2 regions of the Streptococcus sp. Z556 genome follow, and region 1 is predicted to be linked to the other one. Evidence: predicted binding sites of a transcription regulator. Region 1 holds the regulator's gene; the other holds the start of a gene.
What was found. Region 1 encodes Rex, which represses fermentation and respiration genes when NADH is low (regulators of the CRP and FNR family bind a similar motif). Its sites were predicted from a motif close to TTGTGAANTANTTCACAA; they were not measured.
Positions count from the first base shown of each region.

Region 2: adhE (bifunctional acetaldehyde-CoA/alcohol dehydrogenase) is a predicted target of Rex. The motif match lies at 10,685-10,702, and genes of this name have one in related genera.

Region 1 is NZ_JBRKNU010000002.1:213,518-229,387, forward strand. Features, by position in the region: gene ACVC7S_RS03430 (hypothetical protein) at 1-17, shown strand, start outside; gene ACVC7S_RS03435 (NUDIX domain-containing protein) at 41-508, shown strand; gene ACVC7S_RS03440 (class I SAM-dependent methyltransferase) at 715-1,482, shown strand; partial or broken gene ACVC7S_RS03445 (8-oxo-dGTP diphosphatase) at 1,606-1,755, shown strand; gene ACVC7S_RS03450 (3H domain-containing protein) at 1,752-2,267, opposite strand; gene ACVC7S_RS03455 (ECF transporter S component) at 2,279-2,806, opposite strand; gene ACVC7S_RS03460 (hypothetical protein) at 2,942-3,310, shown strand; gene ACVC7S_RS03465 (ECF transporter S component) at 3,350-3,913, opposite strand; gene coaC (phosphopantothenoylcysteine decarboxylase) at 3,897-4,448, opposite strand; gene coaB (phosphopantothenate--cysteine ligase) at 4,460-5,149, opposite strand; gene ACVC7S_RS03480 (formate--tetrahydrofolate ligase) at 5,381-7,051, shown strand; gene pcrA (DNA helicase PcrA) at 7,233-9,524, shown strand; gene radC (RadC family protein) at 9,567-10,247, shown strand; gene ACVC7S_RS03495 (gamma-glutamyl-gamma-aminobutyrate hydrolase family protein) at 10,244-10,933, opposite strand; gene ACVC7S_RS03500 (redox-sensing transcriptional repressor Rex) at 10,949-11,590, opposite strand; gene ACVC7S_RS03505 (DUF4649 family protein) at 11,673-11,888, opposite strand; gene ACVC7S_RS03510 (DUF1831 domain-containing protein) at 11,895-12,242, opposite strand; gene ACVC7S_RS03515 (cysteine desulfurase family protein) at 12,247-13,362, opposite strand; gene ACVC7S_RS03520 (ribose-phosphate diphosphokinase) at 13,372-14,331, opposite strand; gene ACVC7S_RS03525 (CYTH domain-containing protein) at 14,442-15,011, opposite strand; gene ACVC7S_RS03530 (GTP pyrophosphokinase) at 15,141-15,812, shown strand; gene ACVC7S_RS03535 (NAD kinase) at 15,796-15,870, shown strand, end outside.
Region 2 is NZ_JBRKNU010000008.1:757-16,626, forward strand. Features, by position in the region: gene secE (preprotein translocase subunit SecE) at 14-190, opposite strand; gene rpmG (50S ribosomal protein L33) at 200-352, opposite strand; gene pbp2a (penicillin-binding protein PBP2A) at 405-2,600, opposite strand; gene ACVC7S_RS08380 (RluA family pseudouridine synthase) at 2,687-3,562, shown strand; gene gap (type I glyceraldehyde-3-phosphate dehydrogenase) at 3,641-4,648, opposite strand; gene ACVC7S_RS08390 (ABC transporter permease) at 4,826-6,127, opposite strand; gene ACVC7S_RS08395 (ABC transporter ATP-binding protein) at 6,096-6,779, opposite strand; gene ACVC7S_RS08400 (XRE family transcriptional regulator) at 6,954-7,874, opposite strand; gene adhE (bifunctional acetaldehyde-CoA/alcohol dehydrogenase) at 7,999-10,650, opposite strand; gene ACVC7S_RS08410 (hypothetical protein) at 10,947-11,360, opposite strand; gene ACVC7S_RS08415 (low molecular weight protein-tyrosine-phosphatase) at 11,347-11,790, opposite strand; gene yajC (preprotein translocase subunit YajC) at 11,839-12,159, opposite strand; gene tkt (transketolase) at 12,288-14,264, opposite strand; gene ACVC7S_RS08430 (HI_0552 family protein) at 14,383-15,006, opposite strand; gene jag (RNA-binding cell elongation regulator Jag/EloR) at 15,058-15,870, opposite strand, start outside.

The sequences.
Region 1 (15,870 bases):
TCGAAAAAGGCATATAACAACTTAGAAAGCGAGCAAATCTATGTCCCGTGCGCAAGCAACCATTTTAACCAACATCTGTCTGATTGAAGACCTCGAAACCCAGCGCGTGGTGATGCAGTATCGTTCACCCGAAAACAATCGCTGGTCTGGCTATGCCTTTCCAGGAGGTCATGTTGAGAACGGCGAGGCCTTTGCCGAGTCTGTCATTCGTGAGATTTATGAAGAAACAGGTCTAACGATTCAGAATCCCCAACTAGTCGGCATTAAAAACTGGCCCTTAGATACAGGTGGGCGCTACATCGTGTTTTGTTATAAGGCGACAGAGTTTACTGGAAGTCTCCAATCCTCAGAGGAAGGAGAAGTATCTTGGGTGCAAAAAGACCAGATTCCAAACTTGGAACTGGCCTATGATATGCTGCCTTTGATGGAAATGATGGAAGCACCTGACAAGTCTGAATTTTTCTACCGACATCGTACAGAGGACGGCTGGGAGAAAGAAATTTTTTAGTTCTATGATTAGTTGGTAGGTGTTATTCTTTAAAGGTAGGTACTGAAATATAGGCTAAGTATGGCGGTGTAAGTCAACTGAATACTTCTAAGTTTCTTATTATTCTTTTCTATCTATATTTTGAACAATCTCCACCTTCCATTCTGAAATCGGAGATTGTTTTATTTTATGGTATAATCTTAAAATGTGAAAGGAAGTACCAGAAAATGGATGATAAAGTAATTGAACAATATGCAAAACAAGATAATCTTGATATTAGAGTAAACATACATAAGAAGTATTCAAAAAATAAATTAGGATTTAACAATTGGATATTTTCCAACTACCAAATCACTAATGAAGTAAAGGTTCTAGAATTGGGATGTGGTACAGGAGAACTGTGGAAAAGTAACAGTGGTTCTATAGATAAAATGAAGCAGTTGTTTATTACAGATTTTTCTAAAGATATGGTGAAAACAACGAAGTCAGTGATTGGAAATAGAGACAATGTCGACTATGAAATAATGGATATTCAAAAGATTTCTTTTGAGAATGAAACGTTTGATATTGTTATTGCAAATATGCTTCTACATCACGTAAATGATATTCATAAAGCGCTCTCTGAGGTGAATAGAGTCTTAAAAACAGGCGGAATTTTTTACTGTGCTACATTTGGTGAAAATGGAGTTGTAGATTATTTGGCAGGCTTATTTAAAGATGAGGTTAATCAAGATTTGGAAAATAAAACGTTTACTTTACAAAATGGCAAAAGTTACCTAAGTAGGTACTTTAACTCTGTCGATATATTGCTCTATGATGATGAGTTACAGGTAACTAGTATAGATGACCTAGTTAAATACATCCAATCCTTTAAAGGAATTTCAGAAATAGGTTCGTTAGAAGAGGAAATAATACGTAAAAGATTGGAAAGTGAGTTTAATAATGGTATGTTGATCATTCCTAAAGAATATGGTATGTTTATCGCTCGAAAGTAAAATTAAGGGAACGAAAGTGTGAAAAATTACGGAGAAGCTTTTCGATATAAAATCAAGCGGATAGTCTTTAGAGCATGATACAGTTGCTTCTATATAAAAAGGTCTCAACTTTTTTGATTTGAAGAAGTATCTTGGGTACAAAAAGACCAGATTCCAAACTTGGAACTGGCCTATGATATGTTGCCTTTGATGGAAATGATGGAAGCATCTGACAAGTCTGAGTTCTTCTATCGCCACCGTACAGAGGACGGCTGGGAGAAGAAAACCTTCTAGTCTTTTACTAAATAACCAAGTTTATCCAAGGCCTCCTCGATATAGTGGAGGTCTTGTTGTGTTTCGGCTTCAACAAGGTGGTAATGGGTGCCATCTGTCAATTCAGAAAGTGGTCTAAAGTCAGAGTTCTCGACTTGCTCTAAAAAATGTTGGACATCTCGACGACAGGTGAGTTTGAGTAGGGTCTCAATTTCTCCATAAACAGGATGGTCAATCAAAGTATTCTGAACACGTCCGCCATTATCTACAATAGCTAGAAGTTCTTGACCGATTTCTTCCATCTCATGTTTGACCTTAAATAGTTTGTGAACGTAGGGGCTGGCATCATTTTCTTTGTAGATATAGCCTCGATTGGTGGATAGGATAGGAGCCCCATCAGCTCGGAGAATAGCGATATCCTGTACAATGACTTGGCGCGTAACATGAAAGTGTTCAGCCAAGGTTTGGCCATTGAGTGCTTTTGGTGCCTCTTTTAAGAGTTTGAGAAGAGCTTGTTTGCGATCCTTTGTCATAGTTTTTCCTTTTAGCGACGTTTTCGAAGCACTTTAAAGACAGCTAGTGCTAATGTATAGTCTACCATACTATGGATAATTGTACCAAAACCAACTAGGACAAAGAGAACATAAAACATATTTTCAATATTTGTCCCTGAAGTAGCATAGAAGATGATACAAGCTATTACTTCAGCGATAGCATGAACAACACCCAAAACAAAGTTAAAAATCCAAGATGTCTTCGGTTTATCCAAGGTTTCAGGGAATTTCTTTAAGTACAAAGCCCCCAAAGTACCAAAAACGATGTGAGAGAAGGCGCGCAGGACGATAACCATGGGATAGCCTGCCATCAGGAAGCCAAGACTAGAAGCAATAATCACAAAAGCAGCCATCAAAGGCGAAAGAAACATGGCGATAAAGATGGGGATATGACTTCCCAAGGTGTAAGAAGCTGGTGGGATAACGATTTTAAAAGGCATAATGATTGGAATCAAAATCGCTATTGCAGTGAGTAGGGCAGTCATGGTCATAAACTGCGTTTTTTTTCGTATATCCATAAGAACCTCCATTTATCTGTATATACATAAGTATAGTACAATAAATAGTCAGCCAAGTCAAGGTTCAATATTGATTTTTAAGACATATTTGGTTAAAATGTGGTAAAGAATAATAGGAACTGAGGAGAAATTGTGATGATACTTTTTGTTTACCTAATCGTGGTAATCGTGATGATGTCAAAGCAGAAAAAAGAAGGGAAAGTAGTCTCAGGTTGGACTCGCTTCCTAGTTTATAGTTTATTGGTCCTTTCGTTAATCTCTCTATTAGCAGGTGTTTTGGCTCTTTCACTTGTCTTTAATCCCTTAGTAGGATTTTACTATATGGAAGTTATAGGAATCATGTTAGAAATTGTTCATTTTGTCAATATGATGATTACTTTGGGTTTGATTTTATTGTCGGTAAGTATATACTTGGATAGTCAGAGAAACCAAGAACCAACTCCTCTTTCGCATCATGTAGTGAGACTCGGTGTTCACATTCTTTTGATTATTCTCATGCATTAAATATGAAAACTCCACTTTCATTACGAAAGTGGAGTTGTTTTATTTTTTCAAGGTTTGTAAACGTGGGACAATTGCTACTGTTAGAACTGCAGAGATGACAAGCTCAGCAATTGAGTTGGTTGAAATAACAGTTGCAAGGAGTTTTTGGATATTTCCATCGAAGACATTTCCAAAAAGGAAGAAGATTCCCCCAAGTACAAAGACTGTATTTGTAAGTGAACCAAGAGCTCCGGCAATGATGAGACCCGTTCTGTTTTTCAATAGTTTATAAACTAGATAAGGTGTCAGACCAATCAAAACGCGAGGGACAATAGCGATAATCGCAGAATAGATGTTTCCGTTCGGTACGAATGGAGAGAAGAGGTAGCTGGTTGGAAGGATTGTAATCGTGTTAACCGTCAAGCTGAGTAGCCCCATCAAGAAACCGAGTGTAACACCAACTCGTGGGCCGTAAATAATACTTGCAATAATAACAGGAATATGCACGATAGTTGGTTTAATTGGGAATGGGAATAGATTAAATAAGAGTGAGCTCAGAAAGTGAATGACCAACATGGTCGCAAAAAAGATAGCAATCGGGGCAATATTAGAGCGTTTTTTCATTGAGTGTTTCCTTTATTCTTTCTAAAATAATATCCAGGTCTGCCAAAGCTCCCCTTCCGTAGTCTCCACAAGCAAGTAAGGATTCTTTTGGAGAGATAAGCTTGTAACCATATGTTTCTAAAGTTTTAAGGTTTGTCTGAGTTGCCGGATGGTCATACATCTTTGTATTCATGGCTGGAGCTAAGAGTTTAGGGATGTGACTCGGTAGGGCAAGAGCCGTACTGGTCACCATATTATCCGCAAAACCGTGCGCAAGTTTGGCAATGGTATTAGCAGTAGCAGGGACAACGATAAAAAGGTCTGTTTCTTTTCCTCTTTCGATATGATTGACTTGATCAGGATAGGGTTCCTGCATGACATCAAGGTGAACTGGATTTTGTGAGAGTACCTGTAGTGTCAAAGGCTGGATAAACTCTCTTGCCGCTTCGGTCATTAAGACAGTGACATCATGGCCTTGTTTTTTCAAAGAACTGACTAAATCAGCTGCTTTATAGGAGGCAATGGAACCTGTCACTGCGATTAGAATGTTTGCCATGGCTTTCCTTTCTATGAATCGTAAGCATGAATTTTCTCAAGGAGAAGTTCTGCTATTTCTTCTTTGGTTTGAACGGTTTGAAGACGATCTTTCTCAACAAAGATTGCCCGATGCTGATATGCTGAGATTTGAGTCAGGTCATTTGCGATGATTATGTTAGCCTGGTTCTTGACAAGACTCTGTCTTGCAACTTCAATAAGATGATCTTCAGTAACATCAACCAACAGTTTGAAACCAATCAAATGAATAGAAGGATTCCACTCTTTGACTAGAGAGATGATTTTGGGTGTTTTTTTCAAAAATAAAACCTGCACCTCATCAGTTGAAGAAATCTTAGCTTCTTTATTTTTCTTATCTAATAATTCTTCCAGATTAGAACTCGTCTTAACTTCATCTAGTCCAGTCATATAAACAGGAGTGTAGTCAGAAACTGCCATCGAATGAATCAAGACCTGATAATCTTGAACACACTCTTTCATTTCTAAAAGAAGATCATTCGTATTTTTGATTTCTAGAATGGTTAGATGGGGATGAGGTTCTGGCTTAAGAGCACTAGGAGTCGTAATCAGACAAACCTCATGACCAGTAGCAAGTAGGGTTTCGGTGATGATTTTCCCCAAGCGACCAGTCGAGTGATTCGTGATAGAGCGGACGCTATCGATTGCTTCACTTGTACCGCCTGACGTAACTAAAATTTTCATAGGACTATTGTACCAAAAAATAAAATAGAATCAAAAGAAAGCGTTTGTTTTTTTATCTAATTTTCCTGCAAGATTATAGTTTTTGGCTATAAAAACTTATAAAAAGTAGAAAAGATGACTAAAATTGGACTTAAAACTTGATGTTTATAAACTTTACTAAGCTTTTTGTATGTGAAAAAACTTTTTTTGTGTTATAATGAGTTATCATATTAGAGGTTAGAGGAGTTTGCTATGAAAACAGATATTGAAATCGCACAGAGTATTGAGTTGAAGCCAATCGTGGATGTTGTGGAGAAACTTGGGATTTCTTACGATGATTTGGAGTTGTATGGAAAGTACAAGGCTAAGCTCAGCTTTGATAAAATTCGAGCAGTTGAGAGCAATCCAGTTGGGAAATTGATCTTGGTTACTGCCATCAACCCAACACCTGCTGGTGAAGGGAAGTCAACCATTACTATTGGTCTTGCAGATGCCTTAAACAAAATCGGCAAGAAAACCATGATTGCCATTCGCGAACCGTCACTTGGTCCAGTAATGGGGATTAAAGGTGGTGCTGCTGGTGGTGGTTATGCCCAAGTGTTGCCAATGGAAGACATCAACCTCCACTTTACTGGAGATATGCATGCCATTACAACTGCCAACAACGCCCTTTCTGCTTTAATTGACAATCACTTGCACCAAGGGAATGATCTTGGAATTGACCAACGTCGTATTCTTTGGAAACGTGTAGTGGACTTGAATGACCGCGCACTTCGTCATGTGACCGTTGGACTTGGTGGCCCTCTAAATGGTATTCCACGTGAGGATGGTTTTGATATTACAGTTGCTTCTGAAATCATGGCGATTTTGTGCTTGGCGACGGACATCGAGGACTTGAAACGCCGTTTGGCGAATATCGTTATCGGATATCGTTACGACCGTACCCCTGTTTCTGTAGGTGATTTGAAGGTTGAAGGTGCCTTGGCTTTGATCTTGAAGGATGCCATTAAACCGAACTTGGTTCAGACAATTTATGGTACACCTGCCTTTGTACATGGTGGTCCATTTGCCAACATTGCTCATGGATGTAACTCTGTTTTGGCAACAAGCACAGCCCTTCGCTTGGCTGATTACACTGTTACTGAAGCTGGTTTTGGTGCAGACCTTGGCGCTGAGAAATTCCTTGATATCAAGACACCAAACTTGCCAACTTCTCCAGATGCGGTAGTTATCGTTGCAACCCTCCGTGCCCTTAAGATGAATGGTGGTGTGGCTAAAGATGCTTTGACAGAGGAAAATGTTGAAGCGGTTCGTGCAGGTTTTGCTAACTTGAAACGCCACGTTGAAAATATTCGTAAGTTTGGTATTCCAGCAGTTGTTGCGATTAATGAATTTGTCACTGATACAGAAGCTGAAATTGCAGCCTTGAAAGAACTTTGTGCTTCTATTGATGTGCCAGTTGAACTAGCAAGTGTCTGGGCTGATGGGGCAGAAGGTGGTGTAGCACTTGCCGATACACTTGTCAAGACAATCTCTGAAAATCCAGCCAACTATACTCGTCTTTATGACAACGATCTTTCTGTTCAAGAAAAGATTGAAAAGATTGTTATTGAAATCTACCGTGGTAGCAAAGTGAACTTTGAGAAGAAAGCTCAAACGCAAATTGCTCAAATCGTTCAGAATGGTTGGGACAAATTGCCAATCTGTATGGCGAAAACTCAGTACAGTTTCTCTGATAATCCAAATGCACTTGGAGCACCAGAAAACTTTGAAATTACCATTCGTGAATTGGTACCAAAATTGGGTGCAGGCTTCATCGTTGCCCTAACTGGTGATGTCATGACCATGCCAGGTCTTCCAAAACGTCCAGCTGCTCTTAATATGGATGTTGAAAGCGATGGAACCGTTCTAGGATTGTTCTAATAGTTTAATTGAATTAAAATGAGTTTGGAAATAATATCCAAGCTCATTTTTTATCTAGATTTAAGGAGTTGTCTTCAGCTGATAATAGAGTTACTTTCTAGACGCAATCAGTCTAGCTAAAGATATTTTCCCTAATTTCTGATATAATAGAAACATTGACTTCAAGAGTAAGGAAGAGAAAATGAACGCATTATTGAATGGAATGAATGACCGTCAAGCTGAGGCGGTGCAAACGACAGAAGGGCCCTTGTTGATCATGGCTGGTGCTGGTTCTGGGAAGACTCGTGTTTTAACTCACAAAATCGCCTACTTGATTGATGAAAAGATGGTCAATCCTTGGAATATCTTGGCCATTACCTTTACCAATAAGGCGGCGCGTGAGATGAAGGAGCGCGCCTATGGCCTCAATCCAGCAACACAGGACTGCCTAATTGCGACCTTTCACTCCATGTGTGTTCGTATTTTGCGTCGTGATGCGGATCATATTGGCTACAATCGGAACTTCACCATTGTAGATCCAGGAGAACAGCGAACTCTCATGAAACGCATTCTCAAGCAGTTGAACTTGGATCCTAAAAAATGGAATGAACGGACTATTTTGGGAACCATTTCCAATGCTAAGAATGACCTGATTGATGATGTGGCTTATGCTGCCCAAGCTGGCGATATGTACACACAAATCGTGGCCCAGTGTTATACAGCCTATCAGAAAGAGCTTCGTCAGTCTGAATCCGTTGACTTTGATGATTTAATTATGTTGACTTTGCGTCTCTTTGATCAGAATCCTGATGTCTTGACCTACTATCAGCAGAAGTTCCAGTACATTCATGTTGATGAGTACCAAGATACCAACCATGCCCAGTACCAACTGGTCAAACTCTTGGCTTCACGCTTTAAAAATATCTGCGTAGTCGGTGATGCTGACCAGTCTATTTACGGTTGGCGTGGGGCTGATATGCAGAATATCTTGGATTTTGAGAAAGATTACCCTAACGCCAAGGTCGTTTTGTTAGAGGAAAATTACCGTTCAACCAAAACCATTCTCCAAGCTGCTAACGACGTCATCAAAAACAATAAAAATCGTCGTCCTAAGAATCTCTGGACCCAGAATGCTGATGGGGAACAGATTATTTACTATCGTGCAAATGACGAACAGGATGAGGCTGTTTTTGTAGCCAAAACCATCGACGAACTTAGTCGTAGTCAAAACTTCCTCCACAAAGACTTTGCAGTTCTCTATCGAACTAACGCCCAGTCTCGTACTATTGAGGAGGCCCTCCTAAAGTCCAATATTCCTTATACTATGGTCGGCGGAACCAAGTTCTACAGCCGTAAAGAAATCCGTGACATTATAGCTTATCTTAACCTCATTGCCAATTTGAGTGATAATATCAGTTTTGAGCGCATTATCAACGAGCCTAAACGCGGAATTGGCCCAGGAACCGTTGAGAAAATTCGTGACTTTGCCAATATGCAAGACATGTCTATGCTGGATGCTTCAGCCAATATCATGTTGTCTGGCATCAAAGGAAAAGCAGCCCAGTCAATTTGGGACTTTGCCAATATGATCTTGGATTTGCGAGAAAAACTGGATCAATTAACTATCACCGAGCTGGTTGAGGCTGTTCTAGAAAAAACTGGTTATATCGATATTCTCAATGCCCAAGCGACCTTAGAAAGCAAGGCAAGGGTTGAAAATATCGAAGAGTTCCTATCTGTTACCAAGAATTTTGACGACAATCCTGATAGTCAAGAAGAGGAAACAGGTTTAGATAGACTCAGTCGTTTCTTGAATGACTTGGCTTTGATTGCAGATACGGATACAGGCAGTCAGGAGACATCAGAAGTGACCTTGATGACCCTCCATGCAGCTAAGGGACTTGAGTTCCCAGTTGTCTTTATTATCGGGATGGAGGAGAATGTCTTTCCCCTTAGCCGTGCAGCTGAAGATCCAGATGAACTGGAAGAAGAACGCCGTTTGGCCTATGTCGGTATCACACGAGCAGAAAAGATCCTCTATCTGACCAATGCCAACTCTCGCTTGCTTTTCGGTCGTACAAATTATAACCGTCCAACACGTTTCATCAATGAAATCAGTTCGGACTTGCTCGAGTATCAAGGTTTGGCCCGTCCAGCGAATACTAGCTTTAAAGCCTCTTATAGCAGTGGTGGGATTGCTTTCGGTCAAGGTATGAGCTTAGCTCAGGCCCTTCAAGAACGGAAACGCAATGCTGCACCAAGCTCTATCCAGTCAAGTGGTCTTCCGTTTGGACAGTTTACATCCGGAAATAAAAAAGATTCAAGCGATACCAACTGGTCTATTGGAGATATTGCACTTCACAAGAAGTGGGGTGAAGGAACAGTCCTTGAAGTGTCGGGTAGTGGCGCTACTCAGGAATTGAAAATCAATTTCCCAGAAGTAGGGCTGAAAAAACTCTTAGCAAGTGTAGCCCCAATTGAGAAAAAAATCTAATTTTCCATCCTTCTCACGAATAATAAAGTGAGGAGGATTTTTATGTACAGTATTTCATTCCAAGAAGATTCACTCTTGCCTAGAGAAAGACTAGTTAAAGAGGGAGTAGAGGCTCTGAGCAATCAAGAATTACTAGCTATTCTGCTCAGAACGGGAACGCGTCAGGCCAATGTTTTTGAAATCGCTCAGAAAGTCTTGAATAGTTTGACCAGTCTAACCGATCTGAAAAAAATGACCCTGCAGGAATTGCAGAGTCTGTCTGGTATAGGGCGAATAAAAGCCATTGAACTACAAGCGGTGATTGAACTGGGACATCGGATTCACAAACATGAAACCCTTGAGATGGAAAGTATTCTCAGTAGTCAAAAGCTAGCCAAGAAAATGCAACAGGAACTTGGCGACAAAAAACAAGAGCACCTAGTGGCGCTCTATCTCAATACTCAAAATCAAATCATTCATCAGCAGACCATCTTTATTGGATCCGCGACACGTAGCATTGCTGAACCGAGGGAAATCCTTCACTATGCATTGAAGCATATGGCTACCTCAGTGATTCTCGTTCACAATCATCCATCTGGTGCTGTATCTCCTAGTCGAAACGACAACCATGTCACTAAACTAGTCAAGGAAGCCTGCGAACTGATGGGAATTGTGTTCTTGGACCATCTGATTGTCTCGCACTCTGATTATTTTAGTTACCGTGAAAAGACGGATTTGATTTAAAGTTCATTTACAACATAGTCAAATAGTGTTTTATCCTTGGGGCGATTTTCAAATAGAAATTCTGGATGCCATTGGACGCCGAGAAATGGGATGTCATCTGTTGTTACGATTGCCTCGATAATCCTATCCTTGGGATCATAGGCCACAACCTTTAAATTTGGAGCCAAATCCTTGATACTCTGATGGTGGAAGGAGTTAATATGAGAGATTTCTCCGTAAATTTCTCTGAGAACAGTATCTGGTTCGGTAAGAAGTCGCTGGGTAGTGTATTCGGCTGAACAATCCTGCCAGTGGTCTTCGATATCTTGGTGAAGTGTGCCTCCCATGGCAACATTAAAAAGCTGGGTCCCACGACAAACAGAAAAAATCGGTTTTTTCTGCTGGATAGCTTCTTTGATAAGAGCTAGTTCAAAGATATCCCTTTGTAAATGGTAGTCATCGCTGTCAATTATTTTTGGCTCACCATAGAATTTTGGATCGACATTTTGCCCTCCAGTTAGGATGAGTTTATCAATCATTCCTATATAGTGGCTAGCCATTTCTTGGTCACCAATCGGAAGGATAATGGGAATTCCGCCAGCGTCCTTGACTCCTTCAACAAAGCCTTTTGCAGCATAGCTCATCATGATGTCATCGTCTGGATGAGCTTTTTCATTTCCTGTAATCCCAATAACTGGTTTATTCATAAATGCTTTCGCTTTCTAATCCTCTTTCCGCATAAAATAGAGGAGGGTTTGGAGTTCACTTGTCAAATCGACGTACTGAACAACCACATCTTTTGGAAGGTGCAGGTGGACAGGAGAAAAACTGAGAATGCCTTTTACACCAGCATCTACCAAGAGGTTGGCTACTTCTTGGGATTTGACACTTGGAACAGTTAGGATAGCAGTTTTAACGTCTGCGTCCTTAATCTTTTCCTTGATTTGAGATATACCATAGATGGGAATCCCGTCAGCAGTCTCAGTACCGACTTCAGGATGGTCATCCAGGTCAAAGGCCATGATAATCTTCATTTTGTTGCGCTCGTGGAAGCGGTAGTGGAGAAGGGCATGCCCCATATTACCAATCCCAACCAACATAACATTGGTGATGGAGTTATCATTTAGGAGGTCAGCAAAAAATGTCATGAGTTTTTTAACATCATAACCAAATCCACGTCTTCCTAGTTCACCAAAGTAGGAAAAATCACGACGGACAGTCGCAGAATCGATGCCGATAGCCTCTGCAATTTGTTTAGAATTGGCACGTTCGATTTTTTCTGCATGAAATCTCTTGAAAATTCGATAGTAAAGTGAGAGTCTTTTTGCTGTTGCTTTTGGAATAGCAGACTGTTTTTCTTTCACAAAATCACAACCTTTCTATTCTTCTATTTTATAGAAACATTGTGAAAAAATCAACAAAAATAAGAAAAAACTAAGAAAATTCTTAGTTTTTATCTAAAAAATGAACTTGTGATAGAAATCGATAGAGATCTCCGACTAAACCTTGGTAGATCACTTTACCGTTAAGGGTTAATGAGGTAACCAGAAATGTATCTGGTAGAGTCACACATCCTGATAAGGATAACATGAGTTCATCGTAGTCGGTATATTCAAGCATGCGCTCAATTTGGTAACTATCTAAGTAGGTGAGACGATACATGAGGTCTTATCTTTCCTCTTTAGTGAAAATCCCACGTTCCACAAGACTATCCATGAGGAAGTAGAATTTTTCTTGGTGGATATGGTGATCATCTGATTTAAAGATATCTACCAAACGAAGACCGGATTTGTCAGTAATGTTGAGTTTTACACCTGTAAGGTCTTTATTGATGATGATTTTTAGTTTGAAACCTTCACCACTATTAGGTACTTTCTCAAGTAGACGAGTCAGTTCGTAGTTTCCTACTTTTGTTTCAAAGAAAGTATTGTCTTTGAGTGTGAACTTTTTAACAGTTGGACTAAGTGTATAGTTGTAGCGACAGTTTTGTAGTTTAATGGTTTTTTCGAATGCCATTAGTTTAATCTCCAATAATATTTTTTAAGGTTTGTGCGAGTTGTTTCAGTTCTTCCTCAGTGTTGAGAGGAGAGAGACTGATACGGACAGATTCTTTTAAACGAGGCGAATCGGGTCCATAGAAAGCTTCGAGTACATGACTGGTTTGCACAATACCAGCAGTACAAGCGGAACCAGTTGAAATTGAAATTCCCTCAAGGTCTAAGCGAAGTAAAAGCAAATCATTTTTCTGACCAGGAAAACCGATATTAAAAACATAAGGCAGTTGGTTGTGACTTTCATTGAGATAGTAGTCTAAATCGGCAATCTCTTCTAAAAAAGTAGCTTTAAGTGTGCTTAGTTTTTGGTAATGATCAACTTGATAAACCAGATCTTCTTTGAGAGCAGCAACCATGCCTACAATGGCTGCAAGGTTTTCTGTTCCAGCCCGTTTTTTTTGCTCTTGGTCCCCACCGTGAAGGTAGGAATCAAAGTCCATAGATGAAGCGTAGAGGAAACCAACTCCTTTTGGTCCATGGAATTTATGGGCAGACGCACTGAGGAAATCAATTCCTAATTCCTCAGGATGGATAGGAATTTTCCCGATGGCTTGTACAGCATCTACATGATAAGCAACAGGATGGTCTTTTAAAATATGTCCAATCTCAGCAATAGGCAAGAGACTCCCAGTTTCATTATTAGCATACATGGTAGAAACGAGGATGGTATCGTCACGTAAGGCTTCTTGAATCTGTTGGGCAGTGATTTCTTGATTTACTGGTTGGATAATTGTCGCTTCAAAGCCAAAATGTTGAACCAGATAATCAACGGTTTCAAGTACAGAATGGTGTTCAATAGCTGTAGTGATGATATGTTTGCCACGTTCCTGATGACGGAGACAATAGCCGATAATGGCTGTATTGTTACTTTCTGTACCACCAGACGTGAAAAAGATATGTTGAGGTTTGGTTTCAAGTAAGTGAGCCAAGTCCTGACGAGCTTCACGGAGCAGTTTACCAGCATGACGACCATGACTGTGAATACTTGAAGGATTACCATGGGTTTCTTGCATAACCTTGGTCATTTCTGCGATAGCTACAGCTGACATAGGTGTAGTTGCAGCATTGTCCAAATAAATCAAAGAATCACCTTATTTCTTTTTGTTGTAGGCAAAGAGTGGGCTGACTGGTTTTCTTTCATGAATACGGATGATAGCATCACCGAGCAATTCGCTAGCAGTAATGTAACATACATTTTTAGGAGTTCTTTCTTTTGTTGCTACAGAGTCCGTTACAAGGATTTCTTTAATGTTAGTTGCGTCTAGAAGTTCAGCAGCACCTTCTACAAAGAGGCCGTGACTAGAGACCGCATAGATTTCAGTTGCCCCTTCGCGTTCAACGATTTTTGCTGCTTCAGAGAAAGTACGACCAGTATTTAGGATATCGTCAATCAGGATGGCTTTCTTACCTTCAACATCCCCAATGATATAGCCCTCACTTCGTTCTGAGTCATCTTGAGCATAGTCAATGATAGCGATTGGAGCATCCAAGTATTCAGCTAAGCTACGAGCACGTTTAACACCAGAGTTTTTTGGACTAACCACAACGACATCAGAACCAAGAAGACCTTTGTCACAGTAGTGTTTAGCAAATAGAGGAATTGTATAAAGATTGTCCACAGGAATGTCGAAGAAACCTTGTACCTGTACAGCATGGAGATCGAGAGTTAGAACACGATCAACCCCAGCTTTTACTAACATATTTGAAACCAATTTAGCTGTCAGTGGTTCACGGGAAGAAGCGATGCGATCCTGACGCGCATAGCCAAAGTAAGGAAGTACGACGTTGATACTATGAGCACTGGCGCGAACACAGGCATCAACCATAATCAATAATTCCATCAAGTGGTTGCTAACTGGGTAGCTTGTTGATTGAATGATATAGACGTCATACCCCCGAACACTCTCTTCGATATTGACTTGGATTTCACCATCAGAAAATTGACGTGAAGATAATTTTCCAAGAGGGACACCAACAGTATCAGCAATCTTTTGAGCGATTTCTGGGTTAGAGTTTAGGGTGAAAAGTTTCATGTTGTTTCTATCTGACATTATAGACCGTCCTCTGTAAACTTTGTGAATCTTCTTTGGAAAAGTTTCTTTTCTTAATGAAGATTCTATTATTTTTATCTTTTCTATTTTACCAAAAAAAGGAGATTATTTCAGCTTTTTTTCATGTTTTTAATGAATCGAATTAATTTTGATGGAGCCTTCTGGTAAGTTATGTGATTTTCATCTAAAAATTGCTGAAAATCGACTTTTCCTTGTTCAAAATCTCTGACTTCAAGTTCCAGTTCGTAGTCGGTTTGACCAAAGTAATGGCTTTGATCTAAGGCCATCAAACCGATATCGTTTTCCATTTCGTAACGAATCGTTTCAAGACAACCTAGAATAAGCCAGTTATGGCTTTCAATACCAATCTCAGTAAGTTTCTCCAGAACAATCCCTTGAGGTAGGATCTGTTTTTCTAAATAATATTCAGCTTCTGAAAGAGTCATTTTTTGATTGTATTCCATATTTCCAATAGTTTGAGGAACTTTCAAGGTTAATTCAGCGCAATCTGAAAGGGCGCGAATGCGCATGGCAACCTTTTTTTCGCGCAACTGGAAATCAGGCGTGTCAATGTAGTAGTTTTTTTGGTGAACAGGAGCTATATGGGCAAACTGTTTTTTTAAATGATTGTAGTCATCTTTTTTCAGTAGTGTTTTCAGTTCAATTTCTAATTGTTTCATTTTTCTAACCTTTTCTTTATCTTTGAAAGCGGATTTATGGTATAATGTACAATGTATTTATTGTATAAGATTGTAGTGAAAAAATCAAAAATTTTTAACAGCACAATCTCATACTAAAAGGGAGAAAATATGACCATAGAATGGGAAGAATTTTTAGATCCTTACATTCAAGCTGTTGGTGAATTGAAGATTAAACTTCGTGGGATTCGCAAACAGTACCGTAAGCAAAACAAGCATTCTCCGATTGAGTTTGTAACTGGTCGGGTAAAACCGATTGAAAGTATCAAAGAAAAAATGGCTCGTCGAGGAATTACTTATGCAACTCTGGAAAATGACTTGCAAGATATCGCAGGGCTACGTGTCATGGTTCAGTTTGTTGATGACGTGGAAGAAGTTGTTGCAATTCTACGTAAACGTCACGATATGAGAGTCGTTCAGGAACGAGATTATATCAACCATCGTAAGGCGTCGGGTTATCGTTCTTATCATGTTGTTGTCGAATATACTGTAGATACGATAAATGGGGCTAAGACCATTCTCGCCGAGATTCAAATACGGACTTTGGCTATGAACTTTTGGGCTACCATTGAGCATTCGCTCAATTATAAGTACCAGGGGGACTTTCCAGAGGAAATAAAAGAAAGACTGGAAATCACTGCCAAAATAGCTCATCAGCTAGATGAAGAAATGGGCAAGATTCGAGATGACATTCAGGAAGCTCAGGCACTCTTTGATCCTTTGAGTAGAAAACTAAACGACGGTGTAGGAAATAGTGACGATACAGATGAAGAATACAGGTAAGCGAGTTGACCTCATAGCTAATAGAAAGCCGCAGAGTCAGAAAGTTTTACATAAACTG
Region 2 (15,870 bases), on a different contig from region 1:
CTCCGCTTTTCTTCTAAAAAATGTTAATAAATCGAATCAAACCTGAAACAATCAACTGGTCAAAAATGTAAATGATGACCACAAAGAAGGCTGTATATTCCATAATAGAGCGAAAATCTCTCCAGCTTTCTTTGCGAGTTGGCCAAGTTGTTTCTTTAAGAAGTTTAAAAATATCCTTAATAAAACCCATCGTTCTCTCCTATCTCGTTTCTCTATGTGTTGTATATTTACCACAATGTTTACAAAATTTATTTACTTCTAGTCGTGTTGGCTTGGGGTTCCCACTAATTTTGATTGAGTAATTTCTTGAACCGCAAACTGCACATGCTAGGCTTGCTTTTTTTAGTGCCATAACGCCTCCATCTTATCTATTATAACAAGAAACCTAGGCTTTGACAAGCCTCTTAGCGAAATAGATTGAGGATTGAGTCCCATATTGTCTGAGCTTTTTCTTTTATCTTAGCTTCTGAAATTGCCCGGCCTGCTTCATCTACAAGATTTTGAGCACGACTACGAATATCTCCTAGCGGATCTTCCGTCTGATTTGTTTCATTTTCAACGACTTGCTGCTTCGTATTTTCTGGTTCAATCCCATTTTGTTTATAAGCATTCTCAACTGTAAAAGTGCTACCTGGAGTGTAGGGCAAAATGGTATTAGCCATACTTCTAAAGACATGGGCTGCTCCATTTGAGGTTGAACCTGCTAGATAATGGTTCTCATCTGTCGTTGGGAAGCCAAGCCAGTGGCTAATTACCACATCTGGAGTATAACCAATCACCCACTGGTCACTGGTATATTCCGGATTGAAAACAGCCTCAGTAGTACCTGTCTTCCCTGCCATGACATAATCTGCTGGCGATGAACTAATCCCTGTCCCATTAGTAAATGTTCCTAGCATCATACTAGTCATTTTATCGGCTACCGACTTATCAATCACTCGTTTTTGAGAGTTCTTATGACTCTTAATGACCTGACCGCTGGCATTTTCGATACGAGTGATAAAATGCGCCTCGGGCATCAGACCTTCGTTAGCAAAGGCCGCATAGGCTTGTGCCATTTGGAGAGGATTTGTCTCCACTCCTCCACCCAGAGCAACTCCGAGAACGCGGTCAACTTTCTCCATATTCAGACCAAATCTCGTCCCAGCTTCAAAAGCTTTATTGATCCCCAAATCATTTACAGTCGCAACAGCTGGCAGGTTGAGTGATTCCGCCAAGGCTTGATACATAGGTACTTCAGGAGAAGTCTTAATGCCAGCATAGTTGTCTACTTGATAACTGTCATACTGCATGGTGTGGTTGTCCAGTTGCTTGTTCAGAGCCCATCCAGCTTCCACGGCTGGAGTGTAAACGACCAAAGGCTTAATCGTCGAACCTGGACTGCGTTTAGACTGAGTTGCATAGTTAAAATTACGGAAGCCTGATTTGTCATCACCAGCTACGCGACCAACAACTCCACGCACTCCACCCGTTTTAGGCTCTAGAGCAACACTACCTGATTCAGCATGCGTTCCGTCTTCTGCCGTTGGAAATAGCGCAGTGTTTTCGTAAATAACCTGCATGTTTGCTTGATAGTTTTGGTCAAGTTCTGTATAGATTCGATAACCGTTGTTGACAATCTCTTCTTCTGTTAGATTGTACTTAGAGACTGCCTCGTTGACAACCGCGTCAAAATAGGATGGATAACGATAATCAGAAATCTTACCTTCATACTTATCTTGGAGTTGAGAAGCCATATCTACTCCAGCTGCTTCCGTTTCTTGATTTTTATCAATATAGCCTGCTGCAACCATATTTTGTAGCACCGTATCCCTGCGGTTAGTTGAATCTTCAATGGAATTCAAAGGATTATACAACTCTGGCCCCTTGAGCATCCCAGCTAGAGTTGCCGCTTGATCAAGGGTTAATTCTGCAGCCGATACACCGAAATATTTCTTACTCGCATCCTCTACACCCCAGACACCATTCCCAAAGTAGGCGTTATTGAGGTACATAGTAAGGATTTGCTCCTTGCTGTATTTTTTTGTCAATTCTAAAGCTAAGAAAAACTCCTTGGCCTTTCGTTCAACGGTTTGATCCTGAGACAGATAGGCGTTTTTCGCCAACTGTTGGGTGATGGTAGAACCGCCTCCAGAACGACCTGCTGTAAGGATAGCTAGAAAGAAACGACCGTAGTTAATCCCATCATTTTTATAAAAGGAACGGTCCTCTGTCGCGACGACAGCATTCTGCAAGTCTTTACTGATATCTGTCAACTCAACATAAGTTCCCTTTTGACCGGATAGGGCGCCAGCCTCTTTTTCTTCGCGGTCAAAAATCAGAGTTCTTGTTTTCAAGGCATTCTGCAAGTCATTGACATTAGTAGACTTGGCTATAGCAAACAGATAGGTGCCCACCAACAATCCTGTACTCAATCCGATGATAAGAACAATTTTTGTTAAATGATAGCGACGCCAAAATTTCCGAATCGGACCTACATGGCCTAATTTTTTTCTATCGCTCCGTGAACGACGCATACTAGTAGAATCAGACTCTGCTGATTCACTCGTTTCTTTTTTAAAAAGAGAAAGGAACTTCTCAAATAATTTATCTAATTTCATGCGTTTATTTTATCATCTTCACCATAGGAACTCAAGAATTTAGCTACTCCCTATCCAAATAGGGCTTTTTTTGTTACAATATCTGTATGCAATTCACATTTACACTACCCGAGTCCTTGCCTCAAATGACGGTCAAGCAATTCCTAGAGGAACAACTCCTCATTCCCAGAAAAATCCGTCATTTTTTGAGAATCAAGAAGAGCATCTTGATCAATCAAAAACAAGTTCACTGGAACGAGATGGTCAAGCCAGGGGATGTTTGCCAATTGACTTTTGACGAGGAGGACTATCCCCCAAAGGAAATCCTTTGGGGCAAGCCAGACCTCGTTCAAGAGATTTATCAAGACCAACATCTCATTATCGTCAACAAGCCAGAGGGAATGAAAACTCACGGAAATCAACCAGATGAAATCGCCCTTCTCAACCACGTCTCTGCCTACGTTGGTCAAACCTGCTATGTCGTTCATCGCCTGGACATGGAAACAAGCGGTTTAGTGCTTTTTGCTAAAAATCCTTTTATCCTACCCATTCTCAATCGTTTGTTAGAAAAAAAGGAAATCGCTCGTGAGTACTGGGCACTCGTAGAGGGGCAAGTAGGGAACAAAGAACTTATCTTCCGAGATAAAATTGGTCGTGATCGACACGATCGCAGAAAACGAGTGGTAGAACCCAAAAATGGGCAACATGCCGAAACACAGTTAAGTCGATTAAAACAATTTCCAAATAAGACTTCTCTTGTTCGTTGCAAACTAAAGACAGGTCGAACCCATCAAATCCGTGTTCACCTTTCTCACCATAAACACCCTATTCTAGGCGACCCTCTCTATAATAGTCAATCAAAGACAAGCCGGCTCATGCTCCATGCCTTCCGACTATCCCTTACCCATCCACTCACCTTAGAAAAGTTGAGCTTCACTGCCCTTTCTGATACATTTGAGAAAGAATTAAAAAAGAATGGATGACCGCTAAATCATCCATTTTGTTTTATCTAAAAATAGAAAAAGCAAGACCTATTAGTCTTGCTTTTATCGACTCATGAATTATTTAGCGATTTTTGCAAAGTATTCAAGAGTACGTACAAGTTGTGCAGTGTATGACATTTCGTTGTCGTACCATGATACAACTTTAACCAATTGTTTGCCGTCAACATCAAGAACTTTAGTTTGAGTTGCGTCGAACAATGAACCGTAAGCCATACCTACGATATCTGAAGATACGATTGGATCTTCAGTGTATCCGTATGATTCGTTAGCTGCTGCTTTCATAGCTGCGTTTACTTCATCAACAGTAACGTTCTTTTCAAGAACTGCTACCAATTCAGTAACTGATCCAGTTGGAGTTGGAACGCGTTGTGCAGATCCGTCCAATTTACCGTTCAATTCTGGGATTACAAGACCGATAGCTTTAGCAGCACCAGTTGAGTTAGGAACGATGTTTGCAGCACCAGCACGAGCACGGCGAAGGTCACCACCACGGTGTGGTCCGTCAAGGATCATTTGGTCACCAGTGTATGCGTGGATAGTAGTCATCAATCCTTCAACAACACCGAAGTTGTCTTGAAGAGCTTTAGCCATTGGAGCCAAGCAGTTTGTAGTACATGAAGCACCTGAGATAACTGTTTCAGTACCGTCAAGAACGTCGTGGTTAGTGTTAAATACAACTGTTTTAACGTCGTTTCCACCAGGAGCAGTGATAACAACTTTCTTAGCTCCACCTTTAAGGTGTTTTTCAGCTGCATCTTTCTTAGCAAAGAAACCAGTTGCTTCAAGAACGATTTCTACACCGTCAGTAGCCCAGTCGATTTGTTCTGGATCACGTTCAGCAGAAACTTTAACGAATTTACCGTTAACTTCGAATCCACCTTCTTTAACTTCTACAGTACCGTCGAAACGACCTTGAGTTGTGTCGTATTTCAACAAGTGAGCAAGCATAACTGGATCTGTAAGGTCGTTGATGCGAGTAACTTCAACACCTTCTACGTTTTGGATACGGCGGAAAGCAAGACGACCGATACGGCCGAAACCGTTAATACCAACTTTAACTACCATTAGTGATTTCCTCCTTATGAAAATCATGAAATTTTTATTGTGAAAAGAGTAACTTGAATCACTACAAATCACCTTTCAACGAACCTATTATATAACTATTTGAGCTTAATTGCAAGTGCTGACCTTGATTTTCTATGTCAGTTTCTTTTTGATAGGAAGCCTCTGTAATTTCTTTCTCTACTCATAGCGTAAGGATTCCACTGGATCCATTTTGCTAATCTTACGTGCTGGGAAGAAGGCAGAAATATAGCCAAGAAACAAAGCAAAAACGAAAGTCCCTAAAATAGAGAGAAGATTTAATTCAAAAACTTTAGAGATTGATGGATAGAAATGGTGAACAATAACATTCGCTAGACTGCCTATCCCTTGAGCAATGATGAAAGCTATAAACAAGGCAATGCCTACAATCCAAAGAGCTTCGTAGATAAAGATTCCTTTCACATCTCTATTTTGATAGCCAACGGCCTTCATGACACCGATTTCCTTAGAACGTTGCATGATATTGATATAAATGATGATGCCTATCATAACTGCTGCCACCACAATCGCTTGTGAAGAAAGCACAATCAGTAATCCCTGGATGACACGAATAAAGGTAATCACAATATCAAGAACAGCCTGTTGAGAAAGAACTGTGTACTTCTTATTTTTCTGCAATTCTTCTGTTACTGTTTTCGTACGAGATGGGTCTTTAAGCTCAAAAATAAAATAGGATACGGCCTTTGTGAATTCAGCTTCTTTTAAAATCGTTTCCATCTGCTTGGAAGCCATAAAACTATTACTATCTTCTGTATCATCTTCGTCATTGATGACACGCACAATATGAGTTTGAAAACCTGCCAACTTGCTACCTTCAGCAGCATTTTCTACAATGCTTGCCGAGACTGGTTTGCCAATCACATCACTAGCTGTCAGATTGTTCCCGGTTTGTTCATTCCAATTTTTGAGTAAACTCATCGGAATCGTCAATCCCTGCTCGTTAACATCCGTATAAAGAGAGCCTGCTAGCACTTTTTCTTTTTCATTGCTACTAACAGAAATACTTGTATCTTCATACAAACTCACGACCTGAGCATAAGAAAGCAGGGCTTGGCTAAAATCCACTTCGTGTCCGTCTATGCTGATCTTTGACATGGTCATACCAAAAGGACTCTCTAGATATTTAATATTTTCTTTCCCAATCGTATCTGTGATATAGTTCTTATCATCTTGGTTTAGAAAACCTCTGCCAGCAACACTGGAATTCAGTGCAATCTGAACTTGGGAAGGAAGCTTGCCACCGTTGGTATTTTCATCAATCATTGAAATCAAGGCATTTCCTAGACCAAAAGAAATCAACACGCCTACAAAACCAATCGAGGTTGCTACTGCAATCAATAAGTTACGCCACTTTCTTTCCATAAAGTTACTTAAAGAAAGTTTGAATTTGTTTTTAAAAGACAATCCTTTATTTTTTGACTTCTTCAACGACTTCACCATCCTTCATTTTGACAATCACATCTGCATACTCAGTAACCTCCGGGTTATGAGTAACAATCAGTACAGTTTTCCCAGCTTGGGCCAAATTTTTGAACACTTCCAAAACCATCTCCTGAGATTGAGAATCGAGTGACCCAGTTGGCTCATCAGCTACAATCATATCTGGTTGATTGACCAGAGCACGTGCAATGGCTACACGTTGCTTTTGCCCACCAGAAAGCTGTTTTACATTCTTAGCCGTAAAAGGCTCCATCCCTAGACTATGAAGTTGCTCCTGAGCGATCCTTGTCATTTCTTTATCCGATAAATCTTTGACATAGAGAGGCAACTTGACATTATCCAGAACAGATTGATGGGGGATGAGATTGAAGTTTTGAAAAACAAATCCAATGTTGTCTTTGCGAAATTGCGTCAATTCAACCTCTGACAATTCCTTGAGAGACTCTCCTTTAAAGTCTAAAATTCCCTCGTACTCCCTATCTAAACCGCTGATAATATTTAATAGACTGGTTTTTCCACAGCCTGACGGACCATAAATCGCCGTGATTTTCCCTTCTGCAATCTGTAGATTAATATTTCTTAGAGCCTGCTCTTTATGTTTGCCGTCCAAAGCGTAAAATTTTGAAATATTTTTCATGGATAAAATAGACATTATAATCTCCTTTAATCACTTGTGTTATCGTGTACCGATACAAACTACAATAAACAATGCTAATATAAATTAATCTAACAGAATCAGATTCAAAAAAATTCCTTCTTTTTTCGAATCCATTGTAACAAAAAAGCGACATTTCCCCAATGACAGAAATGTCACTCCTATAAACCTTCAACGATATCTTTCTAGGTCCTCGGCCCATTCATTATCTAAACTAACGAGTAACTGCTCATTGCCAAACATTCTCGCCATCATTTTTGCTTCTTCATACTTGTGTTTGGCTGTTTCATAATCTGTCTGAATATAATATTTCCACTCAAGCATCAAGACAATCGGTTGTTTTTGAAAATCTCGTGTTTTTTGCCCTATTTTATTTAAGGTCTCGACTGCCCTCTTAAAATAATGAAGCAACCCCATAATCTCTATACAAGTTAAAGAAGCTAACAAGGAGTCTCTAAGTAAGTCCAAACAATCGAACTCTATCTTATCAACCTGAGAACTTAATTTGTCATGAAAATAAAGAATATTCTCATGCTCAGACTTTTTTATCTCACCCTCGTTTAAACCATCCATTAACTTACATACAAAATACAGCCTCAATTTCAACAATTCCTCAGCCCTATATACATCTCTGGATAGTAAGTCTTGAAGACTGTCCTCAATCACACTGCTTCCATATAAGGAATTACTAGTCGCTCTCACTGCATCTATGGCTTGAAGACAATCCACTACCACTTTCTCATCACGTGGCAAATCATCATAAAAATATTCAAAAATCTCATCAAAATATTCTTCCTTCTGTTCCTGTAACTCTTTATCTCCATAGTCAGGATGATGAAGAAGAAAGTATTTTAATTCTTGGTAACGCTTGGGTAATTCCTTATAGTCTGGCATCAGAATATAGGTTGGAATATCTAGCCTATTCGCAATATATTCTAGTGTTTTTATCGTAGGACGAAATTCTCCTTTTTCGATGCGGACCAACTGACGGACTGACAATTCTGACTCATCCCCACAAAAAACTGGACGACTAAGACCCTTCTTCTCTCTAAGAAGCCGTACCTTCTCTCCTAATTCATTCACTTGTCCCATGTCTTCCTCACAATGCCATAAAAATGTTTGATGTTCAAATAAATATATGCGTTTATTATACCATTTTTCAAAAAAATGTACAAAAAAGAGACAGGATTTCTCCTGTCTCTAGGCTGATAAACGATTATTTACGACGTCCTGGACGTTCTGCATAACCATAGTAAGCATCTGCCATGATTTCTTCCATGTCAGCTACCATTGGCAAGCGTGGGTTAGCAGGTGAACATTGATCTTCATAAGCAAGCAAGGCAATTTCATGCAAGCTGTCTTTCCAAGCTTTTTCATCAATTCCTTGATCCTTGAAGTTCATCTTGATACCTACTGCAACACCAAGTTCGTAAACAGCTTTAGCGTATGCTTCAACTGCTTCTTCTGGAGTTGAGTGAGGCAAGCCAAGCATTTTCGCGATGTCTTGGAATTTCTCATCAGCTTTCCAGTAGTTGTATTTAGGCCATGTAGTTGTCTTAGATGGACGAGTTCCGTTGTAACGGATAACATATGGAAGCAAGATTGCGTTTGTACGTCCGTGAACAGTATGGTGAACACCACCAATCTTGTGGGCCATTGAGTGGCTCATACCAAGGAAGGCGTTGGCGAAGGCCATACCAGCCATTGTAGACGCATTGTGCATTTTCTCACGAGCTTCTGGGTCAGCTGTCTTAACTGATTTTTCCAACCATTCAAAGACAAGTTTGATTGTTTGAAGCGCAATACCGTCTGTGTAGTCGTTAGCGAAGTTTGAAGTGTAGGCTTCAGTAGCGTGTGTCAAGACGTCCATACCTGTATCAGCAGCGATAAAGTCTGGAACTGATTCAACCAAAGCAGGGTCAACAATCGCAATAGTTGGTGTCAATGAGTAGTCAGCCAATGGGTATTTGCGGTTGTTTTTCTTGTCAGAGATAACGGCAAATGGTGTTACTTCTGAACCTGTACCTGAAGTTGTTGGGATACCGATGTACTTCGCTTTCTTACCAAGTGATGGGAAGCGGAAGGCACGTTTACGGATATCCATGAATTTTTGAACCAAGTCACGGAAGTCGATTTCTGGTTGTTCGTAGAAGAGCCACATCACTTTCGCAGCGTCCATTGGAGAACCACCACCAAGAGCGATAATTGTATCTGGTTCAAATGCTTTCATCACTTCAGCACCACGTTCTACAGTTGTGATGTCTGGATCTGGTTCAACATCTGAGAAGACTTGAATAGTTACACGGTTGCTACGTGCGTTCAATTGATCAATAACACGTTGAACAAAGCCAAGTTTTTCAATAGATTTGTCTGTAACAATCAGAACGCGCTCAATATCTTCACATGTTTGAAGGTATTGGATAGAGTTGCGTTCGAAGTAAATTTTTGAAGGAACTTTAAACCATTGCATATTATTTCTACGTTTCCCTACTTTCTTGATGTTTAGAAGGTTAATAGCGCTCACGTTATCACCAACTGAGTTGCGTCCGTATGAACCACATCCAAGTGTCAATGATGGGATGAAGGCATTGTATACGTCACCGATACCACCGAAAGTAGATGGAGAGTTCCAGATAATACGCATAGCTTTGATTTCTGTACCAAAGCGTTTAGCAAGCTCTTCGTCTTTTGTATGGATAGCTGCTGAGTGACCAAGTCCGTTAAACTCAACCATTTGACGAGCTTTTGTAAGACCATCTTCTGTGTCTTCAGCTTTTAGAACAGCAATAACTGGTGACAATTTTTCACGAGTCAATGGTTCTTTTGGTCCTACTTCTGCACATTCTGCAGCCAAGATATTTGTTCCTTCTGGAACGCTGAATCCTGCTTGTTCTGCAATCCATGTTGCTGGTTTACCAACGATGTTGGCATTTAGTTTAGCACCAGCACAGTTTTTGCTGTTTGCTTTAACGCCGAAACAGAATTCTTCAAGAAGTGCTTTCTCTTTTTTGTTTACAAAGTAAGTGTGATATGATTTGAATTCTTCTACAAATTCGTCATATACTTCTTTATCAATGATAACCGCTTGCTCTGATGCACAGACCATACCATTATCAAATGATTTAGACATAACGATGTCATGAGCAGCTTGACGAAGGTCGGCAGATTTTTCTACATAGGCTGGAACGTTTCCGGCACCTACCCCAAGAGCTGGCTTCCCACATGAGTAAGCAGCCTTAACCATGGCATTACCACCAGTTGCAAGGATAGTCGCAATACCTTCGTGGTTCATAAGCGCTCCAGTTGCTTCCATAGATGGCTCTGTAATCCATTGAACACAGTTTTCAGGAGCTCCAGCTGCGATCGCCGCATCACGAACGATTTGTGCTGCATGAGCAGAAGATTCTTGAGCTGATGGGTGGAAGGCAAACACGATTGGATTACGTGTTTTCAAAGCAATCAATGATTTGAAAATTGCTGTTGATGTTGGGTTTGTTGTTGGAGTGACACCACACACAACACCGACAGGTTCTGCAATCTTAGTCAATCCTGTAACGGGATCATCTTCGATAACTCCGACAGTTTTAACTCCGCGCATGTTATTCACAACATGTTCACAGGCAAAAAGGTTTTTTGTCGCCTTGTCTTCAAATACACCACGACCAGTTTCTTCAATTGCGTGTTGTGCTAGGATACCGTGCGCATCAAGAGCTGCAACCGAAGCTTTCGCTACGATGTAGTCAACTTGTTCTTGGTTCAACTTGCGCATTTCATCAAGCGCAACCAAAGCTTTTTGTACTAGTCCGTCTACATGCTTTTCAGCAGCGAGTTGTTTTTGCTCAGGTGTTACAGTTTTTTTATCAGCCATATTTTCCTCCATAGCCTTAAAGGATTTAAACCCTTTGTTAATCTTTTCACAAGTTTATTATAACTCTTTTTTCAGACTTTGTAAACAGTTTCATGCAGATTTCACAAAGAAATTTGTTTCATTTGTGAAATTATTATCAATGTCGCAGTGCTACGGGATTTTACTCTAATGATTGTGAAATTAGAATAAAAATATTTTTATTTCACAAACTTTTTCTACATTGAGGACTCTTCTCTAACAAGCATCCTGGTAAGCGCTTTCTTTACCGTCTGTAAGAACACCTCCTAATCAGGAGGTTATTGTTTTTGTTGGAAAACGCCTTGTTTAAAGCTTCCTTCATAGACAACTTCTTGCTCGGTTGTCAATTTCCCTTGACCTTCGGCCTGGCCGTTTACAAAATCGCCTTCGTATTTCCAGCCAGATTTGGACTGGAAGGTTCCTTTACCATTGAAAGCCCCATTATTGAACTCTCCTGTGTATTGGTCCCCGTTTTCAAAAGTCATAGTCCCCTGACCATTCATCTTTCCTCTTACCAAGGTTCCATCATAAACAAGCGCACCATTGTCAAGTGTCAGTACACCCTTTTTTGGTGTGTTTAATAGAAAAACTGATACGGCACAGATAGCGATTAGAAGAACGGTTGCAATCTCTATACGCGGGCGAGTTAGATATACTCGATATTTTTCGAAGATTTCTTTAAACTTTTCCATTGTCACTCTCATTTTCTAAACGGTCTAACCAGCTTTGGCATCCACTTGTGATGCGCGCATAGGTTTCCTCAAAATCTCCTGTGTACCATGGATCTGGAACACTTTCAGATGCAAAAGCATAAATCTTGTGCTCTTGTCCCTGAGGACACATTTGACGCAAATCTGAAACGTTTGAAGCATCCATACCGATAATATAATCAAACGACTCAAAGTCTTCTCTGCCAATCTGAAGCGATGTTTTGTCTTTGTCATAAGGAATCTGATACTGTTGGAAAATCCCTTGCGTTCCCTTATGAATCGGATTACCATGTTCCCATGATGACGTTGCCCGACTCTCAACTTGATAATCACTCGTCATGGACTTCATCACAAACTCTGCCATAGGACTGCGACAAATATTTCCTAAGCACACAAATACTATTTTTTTCATCCCTTTTCCTCTCATATCATAGAAAAACGGGAGTGATAGGATCCCGTTTTATTCTTCGATTGCTCCACTTTCGTCGATAACTGCTCCTTCTGGTGTCACAGCTTCTTTGAGTGGCAACACTGTCTTGATAGCAGCTAATTCAAAAGTCAAATAAACACCATCTACGTCCAGTACGATTGTTCGTTTCTCAGTATCTACTTCATCCACTGTTCCGTAGAGTCCACCGATTGTGATCACTTCATAGCCTTTTTGAAGCTTGTTCAAGCTTTCCATACGCTTTTGTGCTTGTTTCTTTTGAGAACGTTGCATAAAGAACATCAAGGCAAACATACCTACAAGCATGATCACAAATGTTAAATTTGGACTAATATTTTCCATAGTATTTTCTCCTTTGTATTTTACATAGGACTACTATATCAAATTTCAGCTACTTTTACAAGGTTGTGCCTTGTTTTTATGGTTATAAAAAATCAGAGTTTTCACTCTGATTTTTGTGATTATTTCAAGTTTTGAACAACTTTGACTAGATTTTCAACTGTAAATCCGTACTCTGCCAATACTTTTGGTGCTGGGGCAGATGCTCCAAAGGTATCAATACCAAGAACTGCACCATCAAGACCAACATACTTGTACCAGTTTTGGGTTGCACCCATTTCGACTGCAACACGACGGCGGACTGCATTTGGAAGGATTTCTTCCTTGTAAGCTGCATCTTGTGCGTCAAAGACATCTGTAGATGGCATGCTAACTACACGGACTTTTGCGCCTTGACTAGCCAATTCTTTGGCAGCAGCGACCGCCAAATTCACCTCTGAACCTGTTGCAATCAAGATCGTATCAAAGTCTGCTGCATTTTCATAGACAACATAGGCACCTTTAGCAACCTTGCCAAAGTCTGTTCCCTCTTCAACAGTCAAGTTTTGACGTGTCAAGACAAGGGCAGTTGGTGTCTTTTCGCTTGTCACTGCAAGGTACCAAGCTGCTTGAGTTTCACGCGCATCTGCTGGGCGGAAAACATTGAGATTTGGCATAGCACGAAGACCTGCTAGGTGTTCAACTGGTTCGTGAGTTGGACCATCTTCACCAACCGCAATAGAGTCATGGGTGAAGACATAAGTCACAGGAAGTCCTTGCAATGCTGACAAACGGACAGCTGCTTTCACATAGTCAGAGAAGACAAAGAAAGTACCACCGTATACACGAAGTCCACCATGAAGGGTCATCCCGTTCAAGATTGTTCCCATTGCAAATTCACGAACACCAAACTGAATGTTGCGGTTCAAGCGATTGGCATCATCTTGAAGTCCATCCGTTTTGATGTAAGTCATGTTTGAGTGAGCGAGGTCAGCGGATCCACCTAAGAAGGTTGGCAACTTAGCTGCCACAACGTTCAAAGCATCTTGGCTTGAATTACGAGTTGCTTGAGAGAAGCCGTTTTCTAAGGCTGGGAAGTCTGCTGGAGTTACCTCAACTGAGTCGCGTCCGTCGATGATGGCTTCGACTTCTTCAGCCAGTTCTGGATGAGCTTCTTTATAATCAGCAACTAGTTTTGTCCAAGCTTGATAAGCTGATGCGCCACGTTCTGCAACATTTTCCTTGAAATCAGCATATACTTCAGCTGGGATTTCAAATGGTTCATAGTCCCAACCGAGGGCTTGACGAGTAGCCGCAGTTTCATCTGCTCCAAGAGGAGCACCGTGTACCGCATTAGTTCCTTGTTTGTTTGGAGAACCGTATCCAATCACAGTCTTCACTTCAATCAAAGATGGCTTGCCTGAAGCTTTAGCTGCTTCGATAGCGGCATGGATTGCTTCCAAGTCTGTTCCATCTTCAACCAAGGCTGTATGCCAACCGTAGGCATTGTAGCGCTCACGAACACTTTCAGTAAAGGAATCCTTTGTTTCACCATCCAAGTTGATGTCATTTGAATCATAAAGAACCACCAACTTGTCAAGTTTTTGCAAGCCTGCATATGAAGCCGCCTCACTTGAGACACCTTCCATCAAATCTCCGTCTCCACAGATCACATAAGTATAGTGGTCAAAGATATTGAAGCCTTCGCGGTTATATTTGGCTGCAAGGAAACGTTCTGCTTGGGCAAAACCAGTAGCAGTCGAAATCCCTTGTCCTAGAGGACCAGTTGTAGCATCAATCCCTGCTGTATGTCCAAATTCTGGGTGTCCTGGTGTTTTGGAACCCCATTGACGGAAGTTCTTGACCTCGTCCATGCTGACATCTTCAAAACCAGAAAGGTGAAGAAGGGCATAGAGAAGCATAGAACCGTGACCTGCTGAAAGAATAAAGCGATCGCGGTTGATCCAGTTTGGTTGAGCTGGATTGATACGAAGTTGCTTTGTAAAGAGGCTATAGGCCATAGGAGCAGCCCCCATAACCACCCCTGGGTGACCTGAGTTTGCTTTGTTGATGGCGTCAATACCTAGAAAACGAATTGCATTAACAGATAGATTTGACATAGAATTTCCTTTCTCTTTGAGGTGATTAATGAATCACACATCCTATTTTACTATTATATGAAAAAATGTATAGAATAGCAATAAAACAATTTGCGTTCATCTATCACATTTGATTTGTCTATCCCCTCGTCACTTCATAGTACGGGAGCAAGCGAGTATAAGCGTCTTCTAGCTTCTCCAATATCGCTTCTACTGACTGATTTTCAATGAAGGAAACATCTGACTTGACCAAAACTTTACGGATTTCCTGATTGTGCACCTTCTCGCGTAAAGTACGACGATTCTCCTCAGTAGCCTCCACCTTATGACTTTCCCCATTTGAGTAGACTAGATAATAAATTCCTTCTACCGCTGGAAGTTCTAAAACCTTGGCTTGCTTGTCCAAGGTCTGTTCGTCTTTCTTGCGCTCGATGAAACTGACTTCTAAGGAAATCCCAAAATCTGAGGTTTCGCCATACAAACGCAAGGCTAACATGGGTTCTGTTACCTGCCCCTCTCTCTGTAGATAGACCCAGAAATGCGGTCGCAAGCGCTGCGCTTGGTTCATCCACTGACTAGTCTGTTGCAGTTGCCATTCTGGATGACTAGCTTGAAAGGTTTTGGCCAGGTTTGTAAAAGCCTTACGAGCCTCCTGCCCTTTGTGGCGTAATTCCAGCATCTTCTCTCGCTCATCTCCAGACTTATCTGGATTACGATACTGGATCCCCGCGTAAGATAGGTAGTTTTTAATGGTTTCCATCATCGGTCTCTTCTCCTTTTTTCTAGCAAAAAATCAGGTCAAGCCTGATTTTGTTTATTCTGTATCTACGACAACATAGCGATTTGGCTCATCACCTTCAGAATAGCTAGTCACTCCATCCATGCGTGAAATAATGCGATGGATAATCTTGCGTTCGCTATTCGACATTGGATCTGTTTGCTGGCTACGACCTTCCTCCAAAACGCGATTCGCTAATTTTTGAGCGTAGGTTTGTAACACTTCTGCACGGTGTTCAACATAATCATTGACATTAATCGTAATGTAGAAAGTTCTTGAATAACGATTATAAAGATAATTTTGTGCCAAGAGTTGAAGGGCCTTCAAGACTTTCCCATGATATCCAATAATACGACCTGGTTCGTTGGTGTCAATTTGAAGATTGATGGTACGACGATTGTAGTCGCTTGAAATCGTCCCTTCAACATCCATATCATCCACAATGGTTTGAACGTAGCTAGCTACTTCTGTTGCCACTTGTTCGGTATCATAACTTGGCTCTACTTTTAAGCCCAAATCTTCCAACGATTGGCTCGCTACTTCTTGCGTTTCAGCTTCTTTTTCTGGATCAGCCTCAACTTCCTCAGTAGCATCTTCTGCTTGTAGTTCATTTAAAATTGAAATATGACCTGTTTCTTCCAAAATCGTGCTGGCATGTTTTTCATTTTTCAAGATTTCAGCCTTGACCTCTTCAGAGACACCTTGACCTTCTTCTTCAATTTTCTTGATGGCTTCAACCACATATCCCAAATCAACTGTCGCTTCGCTGACAGTTTTCACTGGTTCATTCTTTTCATTGACTTCTTTTGGAACACCTTTGACAGCCTGTTGATTGGCTTTAATCACTGT